Regions from separate parts of the Pelosinus sp. UFO1 genome, predicted to be linked through region 1. Evidence: riboswitches for the same ligand, from Rfam matches in the RefSeq annotation. Region 1 holds a riboswitch; each other region holds the start of a gene.

Region 1 (4,290 bases):
TTGTGTAATCTTAGCAGTAAGCGCGGCAACCACTTGTTTTAGCCGGTTAAACATGTATCCACCCACCTATTACTCTACATAAACCAAACTGGCATAACCTTTGCTTTTTTGACTGGTCTCAGCTTCTATTTTTGACTGAGGAATCAAAGCAAGTTCTACACATTGTCCTGATTTACGCAATGATTCTGCTTGTCCAATGGCCGCTACCAACTTATCTTCTCCCCAACCAACATAAATACTTTTGCAATTGGGAGTACCAATAATACCTTGACGTTCTAGTGCTAACAATACCCGTTCTATGCCTAAGGCAAAACCAGTAGCACCGGAGTTCATACCAAAAGAGGTTAACATAGTATCATACCGGCCACCACCACATATGGGGAAACCAAGTCCTGGTGTGTAACACTCAAACACCATACCTGTGTAATATTCAAAATCACGAATAATTCCTAAATCAAAATCTACATATTGAGCAACGCCATAACTTTCTAACAAACTATAGATAGCAGACAAATTATCTAAAGCCTTGCGACTCTTTTCATTCGTTACCATGCTATAGGCTTCTTCGAGCATTTCTTTTGTGCCATGCAGTAATGGTATATTCTTAAGTAACTTTTGTTCTCCTTCTGGTAAACCGCTATTCACAAGAATTTCATCTAATCCTACTAAATTTCTTGTCACCATAGCTTGTTTTACCTGTTGTCTTTGAGAGAGAGAAAGCTCACTTTGTTCCATTATACCGTTAATAAAATCCACTTGCCCCAAACCAATTTGAAACTTTTGTAACCCAGATGTAAGCATCGCTTCTACAGCCAACGCGATGGCTTCTGCATCAGCGGTAGGCTCAGAAACTCCCATAATTTCCACACCAGCTTGATAAAATTCGCATTGTCTTCCGGCCTGAGCTTGCTCATAACGAAACACATTTGTTAAGTAAAATAATTTCATTGGGCTGGGACTTTCCTTAAAACGAGTCGCTGCAACCCGAGCCATAGGAGTTGTCATATCTGAGCGAAGTGCTAAGATACGATTATTTTTATCAAAAAACTTGAACATATGCTGTTCTGAGTCGTTGCCAGCCCCTATAGCCATTGTTTCTAAATACTCCATCGTAGGAGTCACAACTTCATCATAGCCCCAACTAGCAAATAAATGAGCTAGAGCCCCTTCTACAGCACGTTTCTGCCTAGCTTCTTTCGGTAGAAAATCTCTTGTACCATAAGGAATTTGTGGCACGAATTCATCTTGACCCATAAAAAATAAACACTCCTAACTTAGTTGAAATATTTTCTGACCCTACTTATTTTGGCTTTCAATTCGTTCTAGCATAAACTTATATCCATCTGCACCGTAATTCAAGCAACGTTTTACACGACTAATCGTTGCAGTACTCGCTCCTGTTTTGTCGACAATATCATCATAGGTATGACCAACCTTTAACATCCGAGCCACTTCCATCCGCTGAGCAAGAGACTTCAATTCACTTACTGTACAGATGTCTTCAAAAAACTGATAACATTCTTCTTCATTTTCTAACAATAATATGGAACGGAATAATTGATCTGTCAATTCATCTTTCAACTTGGGATTCGTAGCCATATTTCTTTCCTCCTACTGTAGGATAAATCCTTTATCCCTTTTAAGCTTTACTTAGTGAAATTATAACATTGTGATTCCTAATTTGCAAAGTGATTTTTTTCTTGACACCATTTTTCAAAAATGATAATATATGTTTCAACAAGTTAATATTTTTCATCAAGAGCAGTTGAGGGAATGGCCCTATGAAGCTGCGGCAACCATTCACTTTTGTGAAACGGTGCCAATTCCACAGGATCTAATCCTGGTAGATGAAGCGCAATTCAAGATTGATAGCACGCTTCATTTTGTGAAGCGGTTTTTTTTATGCATCAAAAGATTATAAGGAGGGAAAGATTCCATTGATTAAACTTGAAAATATAGAAAAAGTATACCAAAGCGACAACGGCACAATTCACGCTTTAAATGGAGTTAATTTAACTGTTGAACAAGGAGAGATTTTCGGGATTATCGGAACCAGTGGCGCTGGAAAAAGTACACTGATCCGTTGCATTAATATGTTAGAACGTCCCACCAAAGGTACTGTTATCGTGGATGACCAAGAACTAACGTCCTTAAATGAACAAGAATTACGGGAACAGCGCAAAAAAATAGGCATGATCTTTCAACACTTCAACTTACTATCTTCTCGGACGGTTTACGAAAATATAGCCTTCCCCTTAGAACTAGCAAAGCGTAGTAAAGAAGAGATCGATACAGAGGTTATGCATTTACTCGCATTAGTTGGACTTACTGATAAAAAGGATCAATATCCTTCTCAACTAAGCGGCGGACAGAAACAACGAGTTGGTATTGCACGGGCGTTAGCAAATCACCCTAAAGTACTCTTATGCGATGAGGCCACTTCTGCCCTTGACCCCCAAACAACCAAGTCTATTTTAGAATTATTAAAAGATATTAACCGCAAATTCCAGCTCACTATCGTGCTTATTACTCATGAAATGCAGGTTATCAAAGAAATCTGTAATCAGGTTGCAGTCATTGAGGGTGGCAGGATTATTGAGCAGGGCAAAGTAATTGATATTTTTACTCAACCTCAAGCAAATACTACTAAGGAATTTATAAGTGCTATCATCAATCATAACTTACCAGACTTCTTCAATGATATTATCTTATCACCAGTACCTACTGCTGATAGCAATCTTATTTTGCGTTTATCCTTTATTGGTCACTCTACCGAAGAACCTGTTATTTCTAGTATGATTCGTCGTTTTAACATTGATGCCAGTATTTTATACGGGAACATAGATCATATTCAAACGACTCCTTTTGGTACATTAATTGTAGAACTATCAGGTGAACAGGTAGCTTTACAGCAAGCACTTAGTTATTTAAAAACACGTGAATTAGGAATTGAGGTGATTGGTTATGTCGCAAGACATGCTCGCGTTGCTGGTTAAATCCTTATGGGAAACTACCTATATGGTTGCTGTTTCTAGCTTTATCTCTGCTCTCATTGGTATACCTTTAGGTATTATTTTAGTAACTACGAATAAAGGACACATTCTTGAAAATACTTCCCTTAATCGAATATTAGGAGCTATCGTGAATGCGACTCGCTCCACACCCTTCATTATTTTAATGGTAGCTATTATTCCAGTCACTCGATTATTAGTTGGTACTTCCATCGGCACTAATGCGGCCATCGTCCCACTAAGCATTGCCGCCATCCCTTTTGTCGCTCGTATCGTAGAATCAGCTCTCAAGGAAGTTGATTATGGTGTCATTGAAGCGGCACAAGCCATGGGCGCATCTCCTAGAGAAATCATTACAAAGGTACTCATTCCAGAAGCTATGCCCGCAATTGTTCTTGGATTAACATTAACAATTATTAGTCTTATTGGCTACTCAGCCATGGCTGGAGCCATTGGCGGCGGCGGTTTAGGGGATTTAGCCATTCGCTATGGCTACCAACGTTTCCGTGCTGATATCATGTTAATCACTGTTATTATCTTAATTGCACAAGTACAAATCGTACAGTCCACTGGCGATTACTTATCCAATCGTCTCAACAAAAAATAGGAACAGCACGAATTGAATTTTTGGGTGCTTTCTATAAAAAAATTTTAGGGGGATTATAAATAATGAAAAAACTGTTTCTTGTTCTTATTGGAATTCTTAGTTTAGGTCTATTAGTGAGCGGATGCAGCCAAGAAAAGGCTCCTGCAAGTCCGGCAAGTAAAGCTACTGTACTAAAAGTTGGCGCTACAGCAGTACCTCATGCAGAAATTTTAAATGTAATTAAACCAACTTTAGCTAAAGAGGGCATTGATTTGCAAATCGTTGAATTTACTGACTACGTAAAACCAAATATTGCTGTGGCTGAAAAAGAATTAGATGCAAACTTCTTTCAACACATCCCTTATCTTACTAAATTTTCTACAGAACGTAATTTGGCATTAACCTATACTGCAGCAGTGCATATCGAACCAATGGGTATTTACTCCAAGAAAATTAAGAATCTAAACGAACTTGCTGCTGGCGCTAAAGTTGCCATTCCTAATGACCCCACTAACGGTGGCCGTGCTCTTGCACTTCTTGAAAAAGCAGGCATTATTAAATTAAAAGACGGTGTAGGTGTTAGTGCGACAGTAAATGATATTGTAACCAATTCCAAAAACATTCAAATCAGCGAATTAGAGGCTCCTCAACTTCCCCGTGTTCTTGAAGATGTAGCGATTGCTGTTATTAATA
Region 2 (4,290 bases), 1.0 Mb from region 1:
GAATAAAGTGTAACACTTTTTATGCCTGATTTCCCTGGAATAAACAAACGCATCGCATCAACTAAATTACAAAGATAATATTCACTAATACACCTAGCAGTATGCATCATATGCTCATCAAACCATATGTCATTATCCAATGTATCTAAAATAGGTTTTAGGTTAATTATATCAGAATCTTCACCCTGAGTAATATCAATAATAAAACCCTCTAATTTGCGATTGCCAAAAGGCACTAATACACGCCAACCTACAGCAACGCAATCTAAGTGTTCAGGAATATGATATGAAAAAGCTTTGTTAATGTTTTTAGTTGTAAGATTTACTAAAACTTGTGCTATACGTTGCATTGTTACCACCATTCCATGATACTTAATAAAATTAAAAAGGGGGAATCTCACTGAGTCCCCCTTTTATCATTAGCTATACCTATAAAATTCGTATGATGAGATAAAAACCCTGCAAGAAATTATTAAAAATTAAAGATTTGCTTCCTTACGTAAAATTTCTGCTTTATCGGTGCGTTCCCAAGGCAAATCAATATCAGTACGGCCAAAGTGTCCGTAAGCTGCTGTTTGGCGATAAATCGGACGACGCAAGTCCAAGGTTTTTATAATGCCAGCTGGGCGCAAATCAAAATGTTTTTTAATCAGCTCGGCAATCAGTTTTTCATCTACTTTAGCCGTCCCAAAAGTCTCTACCATAATCGAAACTGGATGCGCCATACCAATAGCATAAGCTAACTGGATCTCACATTTATCTGCTAATCCTGCAGCAACTACGTTTTTGGCAACGTAACGAGCCGCATAGGCAGCTGAGCGATCTACTTTGGTACAATCCTTACCAGAGAATGCACCGCCACCATGACGTGCCATTCCACCATATGTATCAACAATGATTTTACGGCCAGTCAAACCAGCATCGCCTTGAGGTCCACCTATTACAAAACGACCTGTTGGGTTAATATAGTATTTTGTATTTGCATCTAATAGATGAGCTGGAACAATTGGTACAATAACTTTTTCAATCAAATCTTTTTCAATAGTTGCTAATTCAACTTCAGGACCGTGCTGGGTTGAAATTACGATCGTATCGACACGAAGAGGTTTTCCATCTTCATATTCTACCGTTACTTGTGTTTTTCCATCAGGACGTAAATAATCAACTTCTTCATTTTTACGGACTTCTGTTAAACGACGCGCTAACTTATGTGCTAAAGATATTGTCAATGGCATATACTCTGGAGTTTCATTGGTTGCGTAACCAAACATCATTCCTTGGTCACCAGCACCGATTGCTTCAATATCATCCATTTGTCCTTGTTTTGCTTCTAGCGCCTTGTCAACACCCATCGCAATATCAGCGGATTGCTCACCTATGGAAACCAATACACCACAAGTGTCGCCATCAAAGCCATATTTTGCACGTGTATAGCCAATTTCTTTAATTGTATCACGTACTATCTTAGGAATATCCACATAACAATTCGTTGTTATTTCGCCAACTACATGTACTTGACCTGTTGTCAACAAAGTCTCACATGCTACCCGTCCCATAGGGTCTTTCGCCATTATGGCATCTAATACACCATCTGAAATCTGATCCGCCATTTTATCAGGATGTCCTTCAGTAACAGACTCTGAAGTAAATAATACGCGTTTTTTTTCCACAATTTTTACCTCCAATAATTAATAAAAAAACTCCCCTAAGGGAGGGTGATGTTACTGTCACTCTCCCATCTTGCGATCTTTACCGCAGGAATTGGCACCGTTTTTGGATATTCCAAATGGTTGCCGCGGTTTCATTGGGCCATTCCCTCCACCATCTCTTGATGAGCCAATATATAATTCTGCCAAATCAAATTTTAAAGTAAAATAGAACAAAAATCAACCTATTTTCGACATTCTATGTGAATTTTATCCAAAATAACTTCTGCTAGCCTTTTTTTAGACATTTGAGGCAATTCTTCTATACGACCATCACGGTACAACAATTTTGCTATATTCGTGTCCGTATTAAATCCGGCGCCAGGTATAGTAACATCATTAGCGACAATCATATCTAAATTTTTTCTTGTTAATTTATCTTGTGCATGAACTAGTAAATCCTGAGTTTCAGCAGCAAAACCAACCAATATCTGATGTTTCTTTAGGCGCCCAAGCTGTAGTAAGATATCCGGATTTTTCTCTAGTATCAGATGTAGCGTCTCACCAGTCTTTTTAATTTTATGCTCCGACATACTCTGTGGACGATAATCCGCTACTGCCGCTGCCTTTATCACAATATCACTTTCCGCAAAATGAGCCACTACGGCATCCTGCATCTGTGATGCTGATTGTACAAATTCTATTGTAACACCAGGTGGCGAAACCAAATGAGTGGGTCCCGATATTAAAGTGACTTTTGCTCCCCTGTGCGCAGCAACCTCCGCCAATGCATAGCCCATTTTCCCACTAGAGCGGTTACCGATATATCTTACGGGATCAATTGCCTCCTGCGTTCCACCTGCAGTAATTAATATCTTTTTCCCTGTAAAATCATGATTGGTTTTTAGTATCTCAATTACCTTTCCTACAATAGCCTCTGGTTCAGGTAAACGTCCTACACCCTCTGTACCACATGCTAGCTTACCACAATCTGGATCCATAAAGTAATAATCTAATTGAGTCAGCTTGCTAATATTTTGCTGAACAATGCTATTTAAATACATATTCGTATTCATAGCTGGCACCATTAAGATTGGTGCCGTTGTCGCCATAACAGTAGTAGATAACATATCATCCGCTATACCATTGGCTATTTTACCAATAATATTTCCCGTTGCAGGAGCCAATAAAAATAAATCTGCTCTACTAGCTAATGCAATATGTTCAACATTCCAATTGGTAGCTTCTGCCCACATATCAACTACAACCGGATGTCCACTTATTTCTCGGAAAGTCAACGGGGTAAGAAAGTTAGTCGCTGCCTTAGTCATAATAACATATATGTTGGCGCCCTGTTTTTTTAGACGGCTAACGACATCCACTACTTTATAAGCAGAAATACCACCAGCTACGCCAACAACAATATTCTTTCCCTTTAACATAACGACCTCCTACTTTATACCACTTTTGGTCCGTTCATAGGATATTTTATCTTGCGCTACTTCCTCTAAGGCAATGGTAACTTGCTTATTCGACTTGCTCTCAACCATGGGTACTGAACCGTCCATAAGTTCTCGAGCACGCTTAGCCGCAAGCACAACCAATGTATATTTACTATCAACTTTAGTCACTAAAACATCTAATGATGGATGAATCATAGTAGTCCCCCTAAGTTTTATTTATTAAAATTAGTTAATATTTCTTCCACTATATTGTCATTACGTACCACTTGGCACTTTTCTGCAGTAATAATTGATAAAACCTTGTTTGTTGCTTCTTGCACCTCATCATTTACTACTATGTAGTTATAATTATGTACGTATGTCAATTCATTATTAACACAACTGAGCCTTTTCTTTATCACATCCAAACTGTCAGTACCTCTTTTATGAATGCGATTCGCTAGCTCATCCAAGGACGGTGGTGCAATATAGATAAACACTCCTTGGGGGAATCTTTTTTTTATCTGCGTAGCTCCCTGTGCATCTATTTCTAAGACAACATCCTTACCATTTTGTAATAAATCCTTTACTTGACGGCATGGTGTTCCATAAAAATTGCCATAAACTTCAGCCCATTCCAACAACTCATCATTTTTTATCATATTCTCAAATTCTTCACGAGAAACAAACCAGTAATTAACCCCATGTTTTTCTCCTACACGTGCTGCCCGTGTAGTGGCAGATATGGAATAGTTTAATTCAGGATATCTACGCAGCAATTCTTGACAAATTGTCCCTTTACCTGCTCCAGATGGACCAGATAAAACAAGTAAAATTCCCTCTTTTGTCATACATGCTGCTCCTTTCATCATCTGCTATTCTGCAGTGTCCTCGCTAGTTTCTTTGCTGGCAAGGCGATGAGCTACGGTTTCAGGCTGCACTGCGGATAAAATTACATGATCACTGTCAGTAATAATTACAGCTCTAGTACGTCTTCCATAAGTTGCATCAATTAACATTCCTCTGTCACGAGCTTCTTGAATAATTCTTTTAATTGGCGCCGATTCAGGACTAACAATAGAAATGATTCTATTCGCAGATACAATATTACCAAAACCAATATTGATAAGTTTTATTTCCATAAAAAATCCCCCTTATTTTTTATATCGTTAGCATCTACCTATGGTTCTCTATTTGATTCT
Region 3 (4,290 bases), 1.8 Mb from region 1:
GGTTCAGATACACCAATCAATATTTTAAAACATGCTGGTGTGGATATGTCTACTCCTGAGCCTATCGAAATTACGTTACATAAATTTAATCGTTTGTTAGATGAATTGGAAATTTTAATGAAAGAAGAATCGTTCACAATTAAATAGTATCTTAATTTAACTAAAATGACGCCAGATCATTCCTTCGGATCTGGCGTTGTTTTTTGCTATTATAAGCTTTTGAATTGGGGGAGATATTCTTTGTGAGCTTCTAACATTTCATCAAATAAAACTTTAGCCATTTTATCAGAAGCGACCAACGGGTTCATTGTCATAGCTAATAACGCTTTATTATAGTCGCCAGTAACAGCTGCCTCAATGACTACTCTTTCGAAAGACTTAATCTGTTGTACTAAGCCGTTTACTTGTATGGGTAGCTCACCGATAGCAATTGGTTGAGGACCATCTTTAGTGATCACACAGCTTACTTCCACAATCGAGTCAGGCGAAATTCCGGCAATTGCACCATTATTTCTCGTATCTACTGGCTGAATATCACCCTTGTCATTATATATTGAGTTTATCAATCTACAGGCTGCATCGCTATAATAGGCTCCACCACGTTGTTCTAATTGTGGTGGCTTTATGTCCAAACTCGGATCTTTATACAATTCGAAAAGATCATCCTCCAGTTTTTTTACTATTTCAGCTCTAGTTTCCCCTTTGGCAAACTCTTCTAATTCTTTTTCCAACATTTCATATTTTTTGAAATAGTATCTGTGATAGGGGCAAGGTATAATATCTAATCCTAGTACAAATTCGGGTATCCAATTAATATTGATAACATTTTTTACAGTACTCGGCATCTTGCCAGCAGCAATATTATCAAGCACTGATTTGGTGATGTTCTCACCATCTAAATATGCATTTAAACCAAATACCATATGATTCAAACCGGCAAAGTCAATTCTTATTCTATTGTGGTCAACATCAAATAGTTTGGCTATTGCCATTTCCATTCCAATAGGTACATTACATAAGCCAATGACCTTCTTATTTGCCCCATATCTCAGTACGGCTTCCGTGATCATTCCTGAGGGATTGGTAAAGTTAATTAGCCAAGCATTCGGGCATAATTCTGCCATATCTTTATCAATTTCAAGTATGACTGGAATGGTTCGCAGTGCCTTAAACATTCCTCCGGCACCATTGGTTTCTTGTCCAATATAACCATGGCTTAATGGAATTCTTTCATCCTTTATCCTTGCATCTAAGAGCCCTACGCGAAATTGTGTCGTTACGAAATCGGCATTGGGCAGAGCCTCTCTTCTATCTAGAGTCGTGTGTATTTCCATTGGTACCCCGGATTTTTGGACCATTCTTTTGGCAAGATCACTTACAATTCTTAATTTTTCTTTGCCTGCTTCAATATCTACTAACCACAGTTCGTGAACGGGCAGTTCATCATATCTTTTTATAAATCCTTCAATAATCTCCGGTGTATAACTTGAGCCACCACCGATTGTCACAATTTTTAACCCCTTCATAATAAAACCTCCTAATACACTTGGAATTTTTATCTCTATAAAATAATCATATAGTTCTAAAAGAAGGAGCGCAATTAGGATAAAGTGAAACTGTACTAGTACAGTTTCACTTTAAGAGAAGGGAATACACATTAGACATTTTCTGTAATGAATACAACAGGGATATAAAAAGATAGTATGAATGCCAAATATTGCAAAAACATTTTACGAAATCACCAATGAAACAAATCATAAGTATTGCTATTAGGGATACTTCATGATATAGTAACAACATTAGGTTTACAACGTTACAACTAAATATTTGAATCTTATCCAGAGTGGTGGAGGGACTGGCCCAATGACACCCAGCAACCGGCAGTAATGCAGTGGTGCTAATTCCAGCAGGAGCAATCCTGGGAGATAAGAAGGTTTACTATATAAAAAACCCTTCTTATTTATAAGAGGGGTTTTTTATATATTTGAGATGGTGAGGAGAGGGTATATGGATGCTGTTAGATAACAGCCGTAGCATGCAGACAACGTTAACTTACTTTCCAGGATTTAAGTGGCGGCCTTATTTAAAGATGGCTAAAGTAGCTGATACAGAAAATCCCTTGCACCTCAAATTAGGGGGAATATTAAAAGAGGTTATTGTAGCATATGAAACCTATGGACATATATCCGAAAAAGGCGATAATGTTATACTCTTACATCACGCCTTGACAGGTGATAGTCATCCAGCCGCCCATAACCAACATGACGAAAAAGGTTGGTGGGAACCACTGGTTGGTTCAGGGTGCCCCCTAGATACAGATAAGTATTTTATTATTTGTGCCAATGTGCTTGGTGGTTGTCAAGGGACAACAGGTCCAGCTTCTCCTAACTTAGAAAATGGGCTTGCCTATGGCATGGATTTCCCGGAAATAACTTTATTAGACATGGTGCAGGTACAGAAACGATTACTAGATTTGCTGGGGATTAAACATGTTAAGTTAATTATTGGCGGTTCTATGGGTGGAATGCAATCTTTGGAGTGGGCTGTAACTTATCCTGATTTTATGGATGGTGTTATGGCAATTGCCGCTCCGGGATATTCATCTTCTCAGTCCATTGCTTATAATAAGGTAGCACGGCAAGCTATAACTCTTGACCCAGGTTGGCAAGGTGGAAATTACTATGGCGGGAATGGTCCAGAAAAAGGATTAGCAATTGCCCGATCGGTAGGTATGATTACCTATCAATCCGAATTGTCTATGGAAGGAAAATTTGGACGGAAACGCCGCAATGGATGTTTTGAAATTGAAAATTACCTAGATCATCAAGGGAATAGCTTAGCGCGCCGTTTTGATGCGAATTCCTACTTATATTTACTACGAGTCTTAGATTATTATAATTTGTCAGATAGCTGTAAAAGCTATGAGGATGCCTTAGCCCAAATTACGGGGAAAGTAATGGTTGTGGGGGTAAGTTCTGATATTTTATATCCTCCTTACCAGCAAGAAGAATTGGTGGAAGCTATGCGTGATTGCGGAGTGGATGCCGAGTATGCCTTACTTGAAAGTCCTCATGGTCATGATGGCTTTTTAATTGATTTTCATTTATTAAGGCCCTTGATCAATGAGTTTATAAAAAAGCTAACTATAGGTAAAGTAACTAAAAATTAGGAGGGTGTATAACATGTCAGTACAAGAAAAATTACGTTTTGATTCCTTAGCTGTTCACGGTGGTCAGGAGCCAGATCCGACAACAGGATCACGAGCAGTTCCCATTTATCAAACCACTGCTTATAACTTTCGTGATAGCGAGCACGCTGCCAATTTGTTTGGTTTAAAAGAGTCTGGTAATATTTATAGTCGCTTGACTAATCCTACTACTGATGTCTTAGAAAAACGTATTACAGCGCTTGAAGGTGGCGTCGGGGCTTTAGCCTTTGCTTCTGGGCATGCTGCAATTAGTGGAGCCATCTTAAACATTGCTCAAGCAGGAGATGAAATTGTCAGCTCTTCGACGCTGTATGGTGGTACTTATAATATGTTTTCCTATACTTTGCCTAATTTAGGGATCAAGGTAACCTTTGTTGATCCAAGGGACCCAGAAAACTTCCAAAAGGCGATTACGCCAAAGACAAAAGCACTATATGGTGAAGTGATTGGAAATCCTAAAATTGATATTTTTGATATTGAAAAAGTTGCCGAAGTGGCCCACCGAAATGGGATCCCATTAATTGTTGATAGCACGTTTGCCACACCTTATTTATGTCGTCCTTTGGATTTTGGTGCAGACATTGTTGTTCATTCTGCCACGAAGTTTATTGGTGGGCATGGTACATCTATGGGTGGCTTAGTGATTGATGGTGGTGAATTTAACTGGGACAACGGCAAGTTTCCATTATTGAGTGAGGCAGATCCAAGTTACCATGGACTAAAATATACAGAAGCCTTGGGGCCTTTGGCTTTTATCATTCGTCTGAGAATTCAAGTGCTGCGGGATTTAGGAGCGTGCCTCAGCCCGTTTAATAGTTTTCAATTTTTGCAAGGGTTAGAAACTCTTCATTTACGTATGAAACGTCATTCCGAGAATGCGCAAGCCGTTGCTGAGCATTTAGCAAAACATGAAAGTGTGAGTTGGGTAAGCTACCCAGGGTTGACCAATCACCCAGATTATGATTTGGCGAAAAAGTATTTTCCTCGTGGAGCAGGTGCTATATTAACCTTTGGTATCAAAGGTGGGTTAGAAGCAGGTAGAAAATTTATTGATTCTCTACAGTTATTTTCCTTATTAGCAA

Evidence for each region. A riboswitch is a leader RNA that binds a small molecule or an ion and turns the genes downstream of it on or off. The one in region 1 is predicted to bind S-adenosylmethionine.
Region 2: linked by a shared signal. The riboswitch ahead of metK (methionine adenosyltransferase) and the one ahead of UFO1_RS06850 (methionine ABC transporter ATP-binding protein) in region 1 are both predicted to bind S-adenosylmethionine.
Region 3: linked by a shared signal. The riboswitch ahead of UFO1_RS15975 (homoserine O-acetyltransferase) and the one ahead of UFO1_RS06850 (methionine ABC transporter ATP-binding protein) in region 1 are both predicted to bind S-adenosylmethionine.

What each region holds. Positions count from the first base shown of each region.
Region 1 covers NZ_CP008852.1:1,521,905-1,526,194, reverse strand. Annotated here, with positions in the region: gene UFO1_RS06865 (HD domain-containing protein) at 1-54, opposite strand, end outside; gene hisZ (ATP phosphoribosyltransferase regulatory subunit) at 70-1,254, opposite strand; gene UFO1_RS06855 (YerC/YecD family TrpR-related protein) at 1,297-1,599, opposite strand; SAM riboswitch class I at 1,750-1,854, shown strand; gene UFO1_RS06850 (methionine ABC transporter ATP-binding protein) at 1,938-2,996, shown strand; gene UFO1_RS06845 (methionine ABC transporter permease) at 2,965-3,618, shown strand; gene UFO1_RS06840 (MetQ/NlpA family ABC transporter substrate-binding protein) at 3,681-4,290, shown strand, end outside.
Region 2 covers NZ_CP008852.1:2,547,234-2,551,523, forward strand. Annotated here, with positions in the region: gene priA (primosomal protein N') at 1-350, opposite strand, end outside; gene metK (methionine adenosyltransferase) at 480-1,670, opposite strand; SAM riboswitch class I at 1,733-1,838, opposite strand; gene coaBC (bifunctional phosphopantothenoylcysteine decarboxylase/phosphopantothenate--cysteine ligase CoaBC) at 1,892-3,088, opposite strand; gene rpoZ (DNA-directed RNA polymerase subunit omega) at 3,098-3,304, opposite strand; gene gmk (guanylate kinase) at 3,322-3,939, opposite strand; gene remA (extracellular matrix/biofilm regulator RemA) at 3,964-4,230, opposite strand; gene UFO1_RS12000 (YicC/YloC family endoribonuclease) at 4,289-4,290, opposite strand, start outside.
Region 3 covers NZ_CP008852.1:3,369,664-3,373,953, reverse strand. Annotated here, with positions in the region: gene pepF (oligoendopeptidase F) at 1-147, shown strand, start outside; gene UFO1_RS15980 (6-phospho-beta-glucosidase) at 210-1,526, opposite strand; SAM riboswitch class I at 1,832-1,932, shown strand; gene UFO1_RS15975 (homoserine O-acetyltransferase) at 2,012-3,169, shown strand; gene UFO1_RS15970 (homocysteine synthase) at 3,183-4,290, shown strand, end outside.